Linked DNA regions of Spirosoma aureum. The protein of the gene in region 2 interacts with the protein of the main gene of each other region in a pairwise test. Links are inferred from orthologs where the notes say so. Each region holds a gene or a part of one and is shown on either strand. Other genes may lie near its edges.

Evidence for each region. Proteins that work in one complex are often made in the same cells at the same time.
Region 1: the proteins of menB (region 2) and rfaD interact in binary tests that used the Escherichia coli proteins (3 or more experiments, as listed by UniProt). The link is inferred for Spirosoma aureum from one-to-one orthologs.

The regions. Positions count from the first base shown.
Region 1 is NZ_CP050063.1:1,671,336-1,677,093, reverse strand. Bases 1,818-4,697 are described here. They hold rfaD (ADP-glyceromanno-heptose 6-epimerase), read left to right. Parts: upstream 1,818-2,714; coding sequence 2,715-3,680; downstream 3,681-4,697. Other genes in these bases: G8759_RS06745 (sensor histidine kinase), read right to left, coding at 4,151-4,697; G8759_RS06750 (DMT family protein), read right to left, coding at 3,775-4,146; G8759_RS06760 (6-pyruvoyl trahydropterin synthase family protein), read right to left, coding at 2,030-2,446; lpxB (lipid-A-disaccharide synthase), read right to left, coding at 1,818-1,955. In the rest of the region: G8759_RS06770 (1-acyl-sn-glycerol-3-phosphate acyltransferase), read left to right, coding at 235-801; more of lpxB, read right to left, coding at 825-1,817; more of G8759_RS06745, read right to left, coding at 4,698-5,470; G8759_RS06740 (response regulator transcription factor), read right to left, coding at 5,467-5,758. UniProt on the Escherichia coli protein: Catalyzes the interconversion between ADP-D-glycero-beta-D-manno-heptose and ADP-L-glycero-beta-D-manno-heptose via an epimerization at carbon 6 of the heptose.
Region 2 is NZ_CP050063.1:4,049,671-4,055,510, forward strand. Bases 1,865-4,826 are described here. They hold menB (1,4-dihydroxy-2-naphthoyl-CoA synthase), read right to left. Parts: upstream 3,777-4,826; coding sequence 2,952-3,776; downstream 1,865-2,951. Other genes in these bases: G8759_RS15965 (hypothetical protein), read left to right, coding at 1,961-2,770; G8759_RS15975 (DUF2452 domain-containing protein), read right to left, coding at 3,857-4,315; G8759_RS15980 (QcrA and Rieske domain-containing protein), read left to right, coding at 4,429-4,826. Also shown: G8759_RS15955 (purple acid phosphatase family protein), read right to left, coding at 1-603; bla (class A beta-lactamase), read right to left, coding at 739-1,653; more of G8759_RS15980, read left to right, coding at 4,827-4,878; G8759_RS15985 (AMP-binding protein), read left to right, coding at 4,945-5,840. UniProt on the Escherichia coli protein: Converts o-succinylbenzoyl-CoA (OSB-CoA) to 1,4-dihydroxy-2-naphthoyl-CoA (DHNA-CoA).

The sequences.
Region 1 (5,758 bases), 2.4 Mb from region 2 along the record:
CAACGTGTATTGTACTTTTGCATACGAATTCAACCGAACACAGATATGGATTTATCAACCCCGCTAACACTCCTGTTCTACGTTGTCCTGCTGACGGCTTCATTTATCACTGGCCGGTGGCTGGAGAGCAAAGACCGGAAATACTAAGTTGGTTTACAGTTTATAGTTTTCAGTGCACAAAGCAACCTTGCATTGGCCACTAAAAACTATAAACTGTAAATTCTAATTACAGAAATGCTCAGCGCCCTCACCCGTTGGTTATTTAAAGTCGCCGGTTGGCAGGTTGTGGGCCCTGTACCGCATTTACCCAAGGGCATTTGGGCTGTAGCCCCTCACTCAACTAACTGGGACTTTCTGGTCGGGTTAGGTGTACGCCCTACCATTCACGTCTGGATTCAATATCTCGCCAAAAGTTCGCTCTTTAGCTGGTATTCAGGCTGGCTTTTCCGGCTACTGGGTGGCAAACCTGTATATCGTGATAAATCGCACAACCTGGTCGATGCCATCGTTGCTGTATTTAACCAGAATGAACAGCTACAGATTTGCATAGCACCCGAAGGCACTCGCAGTAATGTATCAAAGCTTAAAACAGGCTTCTACTACATTGCTCTTGAAGCGCACGTCCCGATTATTCCGGTTGGCTTCGACTGGCCCCGAAAACTAGTTATTATAGGCAATCCTATCTATGTAACAGGCAATTACGAGATGGATATGCTCCCATTTTACGAATTTTTCTCACAGGTTCACGGCGTCAAAAAAGACTGGCTGAAGAAGTGGGAGGAAACGGGTGTGATTGCCTGAAAAGCTAGTTTCCCTAAAAGCCGCTAGCTTTTTGTTTCCTGTGCGCGTTTCAGTTCATCGACCATTCGACTACCGGCTCGCTCCGATGCGCCGGATTCGCCCATTTTCCCCTGTACCTCTGTGTAACCAGCCAATTGCGTATCCCGGCCCGGTTCACCGGGTAAAATGGCTCGTAGTTCATCGGTAATCCGATCGGCGGTGAGGTCGTTTTGAATCAATTCCTTCACAACTTCACGGTTGGCAATCAGGTTTACAAGCGATATAAACGGTACCGCAATCAGTCGTTTCGCAATGGTATATGACACCGTTGTTGTTTTGTAGCAAACGACCTGTGGCACATTAAACAAGGCGGTTTCGAGCGTGGCCGTACCAGACGTAACCAGCGCAGCCGTGGCAATATGCAACAGATCATAAGCCGCGTCATTAACACGTTTAACAGTTGGGTACCTCCCCAACAGATTACCATAGAGCGGAGCAGGCAAATTACTGACTGTGCCTACAACAAACTGACAATCGGGAAACTGGCGCGTTGCTGCCAGCATAGCAGGTAATATAGACGTAATTTCCTGACGGCGACTTCCGGGGAGAAGGGCAACAACAGGGCGTTCATCCAGTTTCAGCGTTGAGCGAAAATCGGGATTGGGCTGAAAATCAGCCAGAGCATCCAGTAGAGGGTTGCCAACGTAGTCGACGTTGTAATCGTATTTTGCGAAAAACTCCGTTTCGAACGGTAGAATCGTAAACAGCCGATCGACATTCGCTTTAATTTTTAATGCCCGGCGCTGGTTCCATGCCCAAACCTTCGGCGAAATATAATAAAACACGCGAATGCCATGCTGTTTGGCAAAACGGGCCATCCGCAGGTTAAATCCGGCGTAATCGATGAGAATAAGCACATCGGGACGGTGTTCAAGCAGATCGGCCTGGCATTCTCGCATGATCCGGCGGATTGTACCCAGGTTTTTCACTACCTCCAGGAAGCCCATAAACGCCATCTCCCGATAGTGTCGCACCAGTACCGCTCCGGCATCTTCCATCTGCTCACCACCATACGCACGGCACTGTGCATCAGGATCATGGCGACGAATGGCCCGAATCAGGTTTGCCCCGTGAAGATCGCCGGAACGTTCGCCAGCAATGAGGTAATAGTTCATGTGGTGTTGTATGTTATGGGTTGTATGACTTGATTATCGGCTCTATCATACACCCCATATCATCCATACAGGCTCTATTCGCCAAAATAATCCACAAAATTTTTCGGTGTTTCGTAAAGCCGAAGCTGGTGCAGATGAGCTTCTGTTACTTCGCCCAGTGCACGTTCGAGAATTTTCCAGATCTCCATGATAAAGATCTCACAGCTGGCCATTTTGCCCTGCATGAAATCGACGTCCAGATTCAGATTTTTGTGATCAACTTTCTCGATTACCTCCCGCTTCACAATATCACCCAGCACTTTCAGGTCAATCACAAAGCCTGTATCCGGATCGGGCTCACCTTTTACCGTTACGATCAATTCAAAGTTGTGTCCATGCCAGTTAATGTTGGCACATGGGCCAAAAACTTCCTTATTGCGCTCCTCAGACCAGGCCGGATTGTAGAGCCGGTGGGCAGCGTTAAAATGTTCGATTCTGTTAATATAGACCATTTTTCTGGTTTAGATGGGGCGGTTGCCAGAAACGCCGATTTTGAAAATAAGCCACAAAGGTACGAACTCTTTGGGCCTAATGAAACCGTTAGTTTAGTTGAAAAGGCGGTTGGAGTATATTTAATGCATATATGAAAAATACAATTTAATCCCTAAAAACGCTATTCCTTTGTTCATCTTAAAATCTGTATCTTTACAGCCACTTTCACTTCATGCTAGCTAGCTTTTTTCTCTTTATCGCAATCAATACGTTTACTTCTAGCTCTTTATGATTATTGTTACGGGGGCCGCTGGCTTTATCGGAAGCTGTTTGATCAGCAAATTGAATCAGGAAAATTTCAATTTTATCATTGCTGTCGATGATTTTTCGGACCCTCGTAAAGAAGCAAATCTGACTGGGAAACGGATTCAGGAACGCGTTGACCGGGAAGAGTTTTTCGGCTGGCTCGACAACAATTATCAGGAGGTGGAATTTATTTTTCACATCGGTGCCCGCACCGATACCACCGAATTTGACCGCCAGATTTTTGAGCATCTGAACGTTGAGTATTCCAAGCAAATCTGGAATCGCTGTATTGATTATCAGATTCCCCTCGTATATGCGTCATCGGCAGCAACTTATGGTATGGGCGAGTTTGGGTATGATGATAATGAGTCGATCATTCCGCAGTTGAAGCCGCTCAATCCGTACGGTGATTCAAAGAATGAATTTGATATCTGGGCACTGGAGCAGGAACGTAAACCCTTTTTCTGGGCTGGACTGAAATTTTTCAACGTCTACGGGCCCAATGAATATCATAAAGACCGTATGGCATCGGTAATTTACCATGCCTACAACCAGATTTGCCAATCCGGTCACATGAGGCTGTTCCGGTCACATAACCCTGATTATACCGACGGTGGACAGATGCGTGATTTCATTTACGTGAAAGACGTAATCGAAGTTTGTTCATTTCTGATGCATCACCGACGCAATTCAGGTATCTACAACCTCGGAAGTGGCAAAGCCCGTACATTCCTCGATCTGGCGACACTTACTTTCCGGGCTATGGATCGCGATCCGCAGATCGAGTTTATCGATACCCCCGTCGATATCCGCGATAAATACCAGTATTTTACGCAGGCCAACATGGCTAAGCTTCGTTCTATTGGTTATGACAGGCCATTCCATTCGCTCGAAGAAGGCGTTTCTGATTACGTAAAAAAATACCTCAAAGAAGGAAAGTATCTCTAGCTGCCGGTAATCATTCTTTTGTTTTTGGCCACCAGAAGCCGACGCACAGCGATCGCCCGATGACTGGCCTCTTATGCGTCGGCGAGTAGCGCATTTACCATTTCTTGAAGATAAAAAATACCGCGATCACAAGGAATACAAAGCCAACCAGATGATTCCAGGCGAGTTTGTCGGTTTTAAAAAAGTAGACCGTTATTAAGGTGAAAACCGTCAGCGAAACAGCTTCCTGAATTGTTTTGAGTTGGAAAAGCGAAAACGGGCCACCCGTTTCTTCAGAACCGATACGATTAGCTGGCACCTGAAAAATATATTCGAAAAAGGCAAGTCCCCAACTGAGCATAATAATGCCGAAAAGCGATAGCTTGGCCAATGTGGGGTACTGCTTTAGTTGCAGGTGGCCATACCAGGCCAGTGTCATAAAGATGTTCGATAACGTGAGCAATAAAACGCAATAGAGTCCTTTCATTTAATTATGCTAAAATTTTAGTTTCTGGCAGGACCAAGGTACTGGTAAATCGGAATTCCTGCCAATCGAGGAGTAATTCTCCGTCAAGTAAAGTTGTTAAACGATAACTAATCCACAAACCCAGTCCATGTCCTTCTTTGAGCGGATCAGCCCGAAAGTAAGGCTGCATCAGATCAAGCACAGGCCCGGATTCCCGAACGGTTCGATTCTGGACAAAAATCGTCGGTGCGTTTTCCCAAACTAACCGGATACTCACCACACTATCCGGAACGGCATACTTGATCGCATTTTCGAGCAGATTCAGTAACACATGTTCCAGCTTAACGGCATCTGTTCTGATCGGCGAAGAAAGCAATGTTGGTTCCTCAAACTGCGTTGTTACTTCATAATCAGTGGCTACAGTTTCCAACTGAGCCAGGCAGTTTTTTATTAATTCCGGCAAATCGACCGGTGTTGTTTTGAGTACCTGATGGGCATGATCAGGGCGGCTAAGCGTCAGAAATTCGTCGAGCAGACGTGTCAGACGTTTTATTTCATCCAGTTGTCCCAGCAGGAATGGTGTTGTCCGGCCGTCTACCTGACCACTGTCAAGAGTGACTTCAAGACCAGTTTTCATGATGGCAAGCGGTGTTCGAAGTTCATGCGCAGCGGCTCCAAAAAAATTACGCTGTAGTTCAGCACTTTCCCGAATTCGGGCCAGCATCTGGTTTAGCGTATCGGTTAACTGATAAAGTTCATCACGAGCGGTTGGCAAGGCGATCGGCTCAATTGTGGCTGCATTCGTGATCTTTCCCGCCTGATGAACAATTGCCTGAATTGGTTTCAATAGCCATCCAGCGATAACATATCCTCCCAGGAATGCCAGGATCAGGCTTACGAACCAACCAAGCCCAAAGACCCAGCGTAACTGTCGGATATCCTGCATCAAACTAGCATCGGGCACTGCTAATGTCAGACTCACCTGACCACTGGGAATCTGATAAGCCATAGTCTGAACCGTCATGGATCTGAAAGAACGCAGATGCCGGTCAACGTCGTGCCCTACGCCGGATGCGTTTGGAAAGCCAGGACTACGAAAAAGCTCACGGCTCCGACCATAACTATGGTATATTACCCGCATCTGTTCGCTTTCGGTAGGCAAAGGCAACACAATCGGATCGACACTAACCTGCGAAAGTAACCATCCAGCCCTGGTCGCTACCGCCCGATCAAAAGCGATCTGGAGGCTATTTTCGGCCCGGATCAGCATGAGCCAACCGGCCAGTAAACTTACTCCGGCAAACACAGCCGTAACGGCCAGCACAATCCGGCTGCGCAGGTTCATATCGATTTGAGCCGATAACCACGGCTGATAAGCGTCTCAATCAGTCCACGTGTACCAACCGCATCCAGTTTCTTACGCAATTGATAGATGTGTACTTCTATCACGTTACTGCCCATGTCATAATCGGCGGCCCATACCTTCTCGGCAATCTCATTTTTCGTTACCAATAGTCCGATTCGGCGCATGAATAATTCGAGTAAAGCAAATTCCCGATTGGTCAGTTCCAGCTTGATGCCTGCCTTGAACACCTCATGCGAAACAAGCCTCATTTCTAGATCAGCCATGCGT
Region 2 (5,840 bases):
AATAGGCGTTTGCTTCATGAACCGATCGTTGCTATAACCCGTATCGGAACTGAATACATTGGCCTGATATTCTGAATCCTGCCCCCGGTTATAGGCATTGTCGCCCAGCCAGAGCCAAAGGTCGATGTAGGGATCGCCTATGCTCTGTACATAATTTTTAAAAGCATTTTTTACATTGAATTGCCGCGCCGAGTGATTGCCAAAATCACCCAATGACCAGATCCGCGTTTTCTTGGCCGTTCCTTCGGTCGGGAACGTATAAAAATAATTCTGATCGCTGCCTTGTAATGAGGCAGTTGCGGTGCCAACCGAATAATAATATTTCGTATTTGGGGTTAAGCCGGTGAGCGTGATTTCGTGATCTGTGCGACTCTCTGTTTCGCTGGTCGTTTTGGTTAGCTTTCCAGCCGAAGCACCGTATCGGACAACACCGATCGATGCCGGGTTAGAGCGCCACCGGAATGTTATACTGGTTGGCGTTGCTTTTTGCAGGTATGGTCCACGCACTAAAGTACCTTCGGTTTGCGCGTTGGCCGTAGTGAAAAGCCAACAAACTAACGTACAGATCGGGACTAATTGAGTTATTCGTAATGAGTGTTTCATGGCGAGTCTAAAGAGAGAACGTTCCATGACAAAGCTACCAGGATGGTCTGGAAATTCTGTTACCACTATGTAAACAAATACGTTTGGGCCATTTTCAAAAGCCTGTTTAGGGAGTATAGTCGGGACCATTGCCCGTTACTTTTTCCAGAAATTCCAGGTTGCCAGAGCAATTTGAGCAATCACTGCCTCACGCGTTTTTTCGTCCGCTTTTGAATCCGAAACAAATACGGCGAGGGCTATGTGTTGGCCAGTCGGGAGGGTAATCAGACCTACATCGTTGGTTGCTGCGGTTATGCCGTCTACTGTCCAGGAAGTTCCGGTTTTATGGGCTACCACGGTACCGGCTGGTAATTGGCCTTTCAGCCGATGTAGACCGGTTTCTGTTTCCGTCATCAGGCGTAACAATAAAGCCCGGCTGGAATTAGACAATCCGCGCCCTTGCTGAAAAAGACGTAACAACGCTACCACCTCTGTTGGTTTTGCCCAGTTGCGATATTGCACCGCATTGTCTCCACCGATTTCTTTCTCCGTGTTTGCGATAATGATGTCTTTAATGCCCAGACTTTTAAAATAAGCCATGATCGGTTTTGGCCCACCGGCCAGACGCATGAGAACGTCACTGGCTGAACCGTCGCTTTCAGAAACCGAGTAGCGTAACAACTCAGCTACACTTATGTCGGTGCCTTTCGGAAACTGGTCGCGCATTGGGCTGTGCTGCCGTTTGGAGACATACTCAATCGTCTCGACACGTACCTTCTGATCAAGTGTTACCTTACCCTGATCAACCAGATGCAACACGGCCATGCCTATCGGCATTTTGTAAACACTTTGCATCGGAAACCGCTGGTCTCCCAAAAGGGCTACCGATTCGCCGGTTTCAAGCAGCATTGCCGCAACGCCAACCCGGCCCTGAGCGGCACCAGCGATTTGCTCAATCTGGTTGTGAAGACTGGCCACTGATCCTCGATTGGATGACTGAGTTACCTTTTGTTGGGCTAATAGTGGATTAGAAAAGAGTAGAACAATTGGAAGCAGAAAATGCCTGATCATAAGGAATGGCTGTTTTCCGCGAAATTAGATGTTCCCAATGTACAGTGTATGTGGCCATAGTAGATTTTTAGAGTTGCGAAGCAACTCTAGAGGTAAGCATCCTGTCGCACGACGATGCGGAAGACGGTTGGAGTAGGCATTTGGAAGAAGTTTATGTATTTCTAAGCCTTAAAATAATTTACCTGGGTGTCAAATAATTGATTATGAGGTTTTTGTCTGATTGCTTATCGTCGTTTTTAATTGCAGGTTTTGATATATGACATTCTGTTAATTATTTTCAAACCCATCAAGTAAAATCTTCCACAGAATGAAACCAATTACTACTTTCTCATTGCTCTTTCCACTGGCTTTGCTGTCGGCCTGCACGACTCCTCAGGTCAATATCAGCCCACAGACTACTACGCCTACCTCAACACAGACTCCTGCTTCAGCGAAAATGGGTAGGGTCGTACAAATCACGGAGTATTTGATAAGTACTGATGGCGAAAAATCAGTGACGCTCGATGGGAAAAAATTGCTGCTTACCTGGAGGATTAAGAATGATTACAGCTACGATACCAATGATCGCCTGATTCGGCAACGAACGAGTGCCCGGAACAATGCGAGCTGGTGGGAGGAACTTTCGTACCAGTATACACCTGACCTTATCCAGCGATACCAGAACTCTGAAAGCAAAGACTTATTGAATACATTGTTGCTGAACGCAAAAGGATACCTGAAAGGAAACCAGGGTCCCGACGAATATGTGTATGATGCTGAGGGTTATCTGATAAGCTATACGGGAAATAATCAGCGGGATACCTACACTATAAAAAACGGAAATGTTATCGCGAAGGAAACCGTCTATAGCTCTGGGCTGATTCAGAAGAATAAATATGAGTATGATCTAACCAAGCCTGGCATTCCTTCGCCACTGACATTTCGGGGGCAGCAAAGCCAGAATTTGCTCCTGAAACAAACGATGGTGTCAACGTCGACGAACTCGTCCTCGCCGGAGACTACAGTATTCACCCATCAGTACGATTTCGATCCGCAAGGCCGCGCTGTGCGGGAGTTTGTCGTTTCGGACATAGATCCCAACTGGCCGTCAAGTATTCGGGAATTTGTCTACCAATAAAGTTGGTTAACTCCGCATTTGAACTGTTTCTAAGCGGTCATATCAGATCATGTAGAGCGTATAACAGTCCGAAACGAACGAAGCCCGCCAACAGGAGCCACATTGAGTTCCTGTTGGCGGGCTTCGTTGCCGTAAAAAAGTAAGACACTAGTGCAGTAAGCGGAAATGCATTCGGACTTGATTACGGAAACTTCGGAAACTTGCTGAAATCAGGTTTCCGTTTTTCAAGGAAGGCGTCTTTTCCTTCTTTGGCTTCCTCCGACAGATAATATAAGAGTGTCGCGTCGCCAGCCAATTGCTGAATACCAGCCTGTCCGTCGAGTTCAGCGTTGAACGAAGCTTTGAGCATTCGGAGAGCAATTGGGCTTTTCTCCAGCATTTTCCGGCACCAGGCAATTGTTGTTTCTTCCAGTTGATCGAGCGGCACTACTTTGTTTACCAGCCCCATGTCCAGTGCTTCCTGCGCATCGTACTGGTCGCATAAAAACCAGATTTCGCGGGCTTTTTTCTGACCAACAACGCGAGCCAGATAAGAAGCACCAAACCCGCCGTCGAAACTACCCACTTTAGGGCCGGTTTGGCCGAAACGGGCGTTGTCGGCAGCAATACTCAGGTCGCAGATAACGTGCAGCACATGACCACCACCGATGGCATACCCGGCAACCATAGCCACAACCGGCTTCGGAATCCGACGAATCTGCATTTGTAAATCCAGTACGTTCAAACGGGGAACCTGATCTTCACCCACATAGCCCCCATGACCACGTATGGATTGATCACCACCACTACAGAATGCTTCGCCACCTTCACCGGTCAGGATAACGACACCAACTCGTTCGTCCTGGCGAGCCAGTTCCATGGCTTCCGACATCTCTTTGACGGTCAGTGGGGTAAACGCATTACGTTTGTGTGGTCGGTTGATACTGATTTTGGCAATGCCATCGTAATAGCTGAATAGGATTTCCTGATATTCTTTAATCGGTTCCCAGGGGTAGTTACTTTGCATAAATAAACGAGTGAAAGAGCAAACGAGTGAAAGAGCGAAAAAGCGGCCCTTTCAACTCGCTCTTTCGCTCTTTTGCTCGATTACTCCTCGAATGAGACCTCATGATACTGCACATCCCACGTATGATCCGCCATCATGCGGACAGTGGCCAGGCAGCGTTCGAACGGAAACTTGCGTCCCCATTCGGTTGGACCAACCATAGACAACAGATCGGTTCCGTTTTTACGTTGATAGAAGTGATAGGTATGCCCAACAACCGGTTCGAAGCTCATTTGAGCTGCGTAAATCCGTTCCGATATTTCAACGCGATGCCTGATGGCGGTGGCCTGTTCTGCCAGTAGCTGCATCTGCTTGTAAAGCTGACTTAACTGCATGTCAGTTTGTTCGCGCATGGCCGCTACGGCTCGGCCTGTAATTTTACCTTTGTCTTCGGGGCGGATTATGGCTCCGCCAACCGTGTGTGCATACTCCAGAAGTCCGGGTGCTTCAGCAACTTTATCTGGAGAGATCGGATTGACAATTACTTTTGCTTCTTCCATATTGTTTGGGTAACCGCCCGGCGAGCGTCTTTGTTCGCTGTCGTTGAATGACAAAAAAAAACCATATTTACATCGCGTAAGCGATAGTATCCGCAAAATTACAACGAACCAACATGCAAAACACCTTACCCACAATGGACCGACATGAGTTTTTTCGATTAGTCGGTACCAGCGTTGGTGTGATCCTGCTAACGCGTTGCAGCGCGGGCTGCTCGAAGGGCGATGCGGGTGAACCGGCGGCTGATCCTGACCAACTGGTTGATCTGATCCTGAATCTGAATGATAAGGTCAATGAAAATCTGAAAGTAAAAGGGGGGTATGTCGTTATTAAAAATGTGATCGTAGCCCAGACAAAAGACGGCAAATTCCTCGCTGTATCGTCTAAATGCACCCATCAGGGAACAGAGTTAGTCTATAAATCGGCTGAAAATCAGTTCTATTGCCCGCTTCACCTGTCGCGGTTTGATACTACGGGTAAAGTAGTAATAGGGCCGGCTACGCTACCCTTAAAGCAGTACCAGGTTGCCGATCTTGCCAATGGAAACCTTCGCATTCACACCTAATCAAAAATTGGATAATTAAGTACGGATTATGTCGAGGTGCAAAGCCTTGTGTCTCGACAATTGATAATGATAGTAAATCCATTACTTCCTGATTCCTGGCCAACGCCCGGTTCGGCCTACGAAGCCGAAACGCTGAAATTTTGCCGGGCGTGGTTAAGTGGTCAAACGAGTTTTACTCTGCATACGTCCGGGTCAACGGGTACGCCTAAGCCAATTACGCTCACGCGGGCACAGATGCGGGCCAGTGCACACCTGACAGGCCAGACGCTTGGTCTGCAACTGGGCGATAAAGCATTGGTTTGTCTTAACATTCGTTATGTAGCAGGTGTAATGATGCTTGTTCGGGGACTGGAGTTGGGAATGATAATGACGGTACTCGAGCCATCGGGTAACCCATTGGCAGCTTTTGAACCTGATCAAACTCATTTTGATTTCACGGCACTTGTACCGTTACAACTGCAAACGATCATTGAGGCTACACAACGGAAATTGCCGATTCTGAACGACATGAAGGCTATTCTGGTGGGAGGAGCAGCTACCAGCCCTATTCTTGAACGGGCATTACAGGCAATCGATGCCCCTATTTTTGCGACCTATGGCATGACTGAAACAGTCTCACATGTTGCATTGCGTCGGCTGAACGGACCTATGAAAAGTGATCTTTTTACCGCACTGGAAGGAGTCGTACTAGGAACCGATGAGCGAGATTGCCTGCACATTACGGCGGCTGCCACCAATTTTGAGCGAATTCAAACGAACGACGTTGTTGAATTGCTACGTGAAGTAGAACCCAGCCAATTCAGGCTGTTGGGCCGGGCAGATACGATCATGAACACGGGTGGCGTAAAAGTTCAGCCAGAACAGGTCGAGCGAGTGGTGCAGGATACGCTGGCGTTGTTTGGTCAATCCAGTGTTGGGCAGGCTGAAGCGATACCCCGGTTGATTGTCGCTGGCCTGGCCGA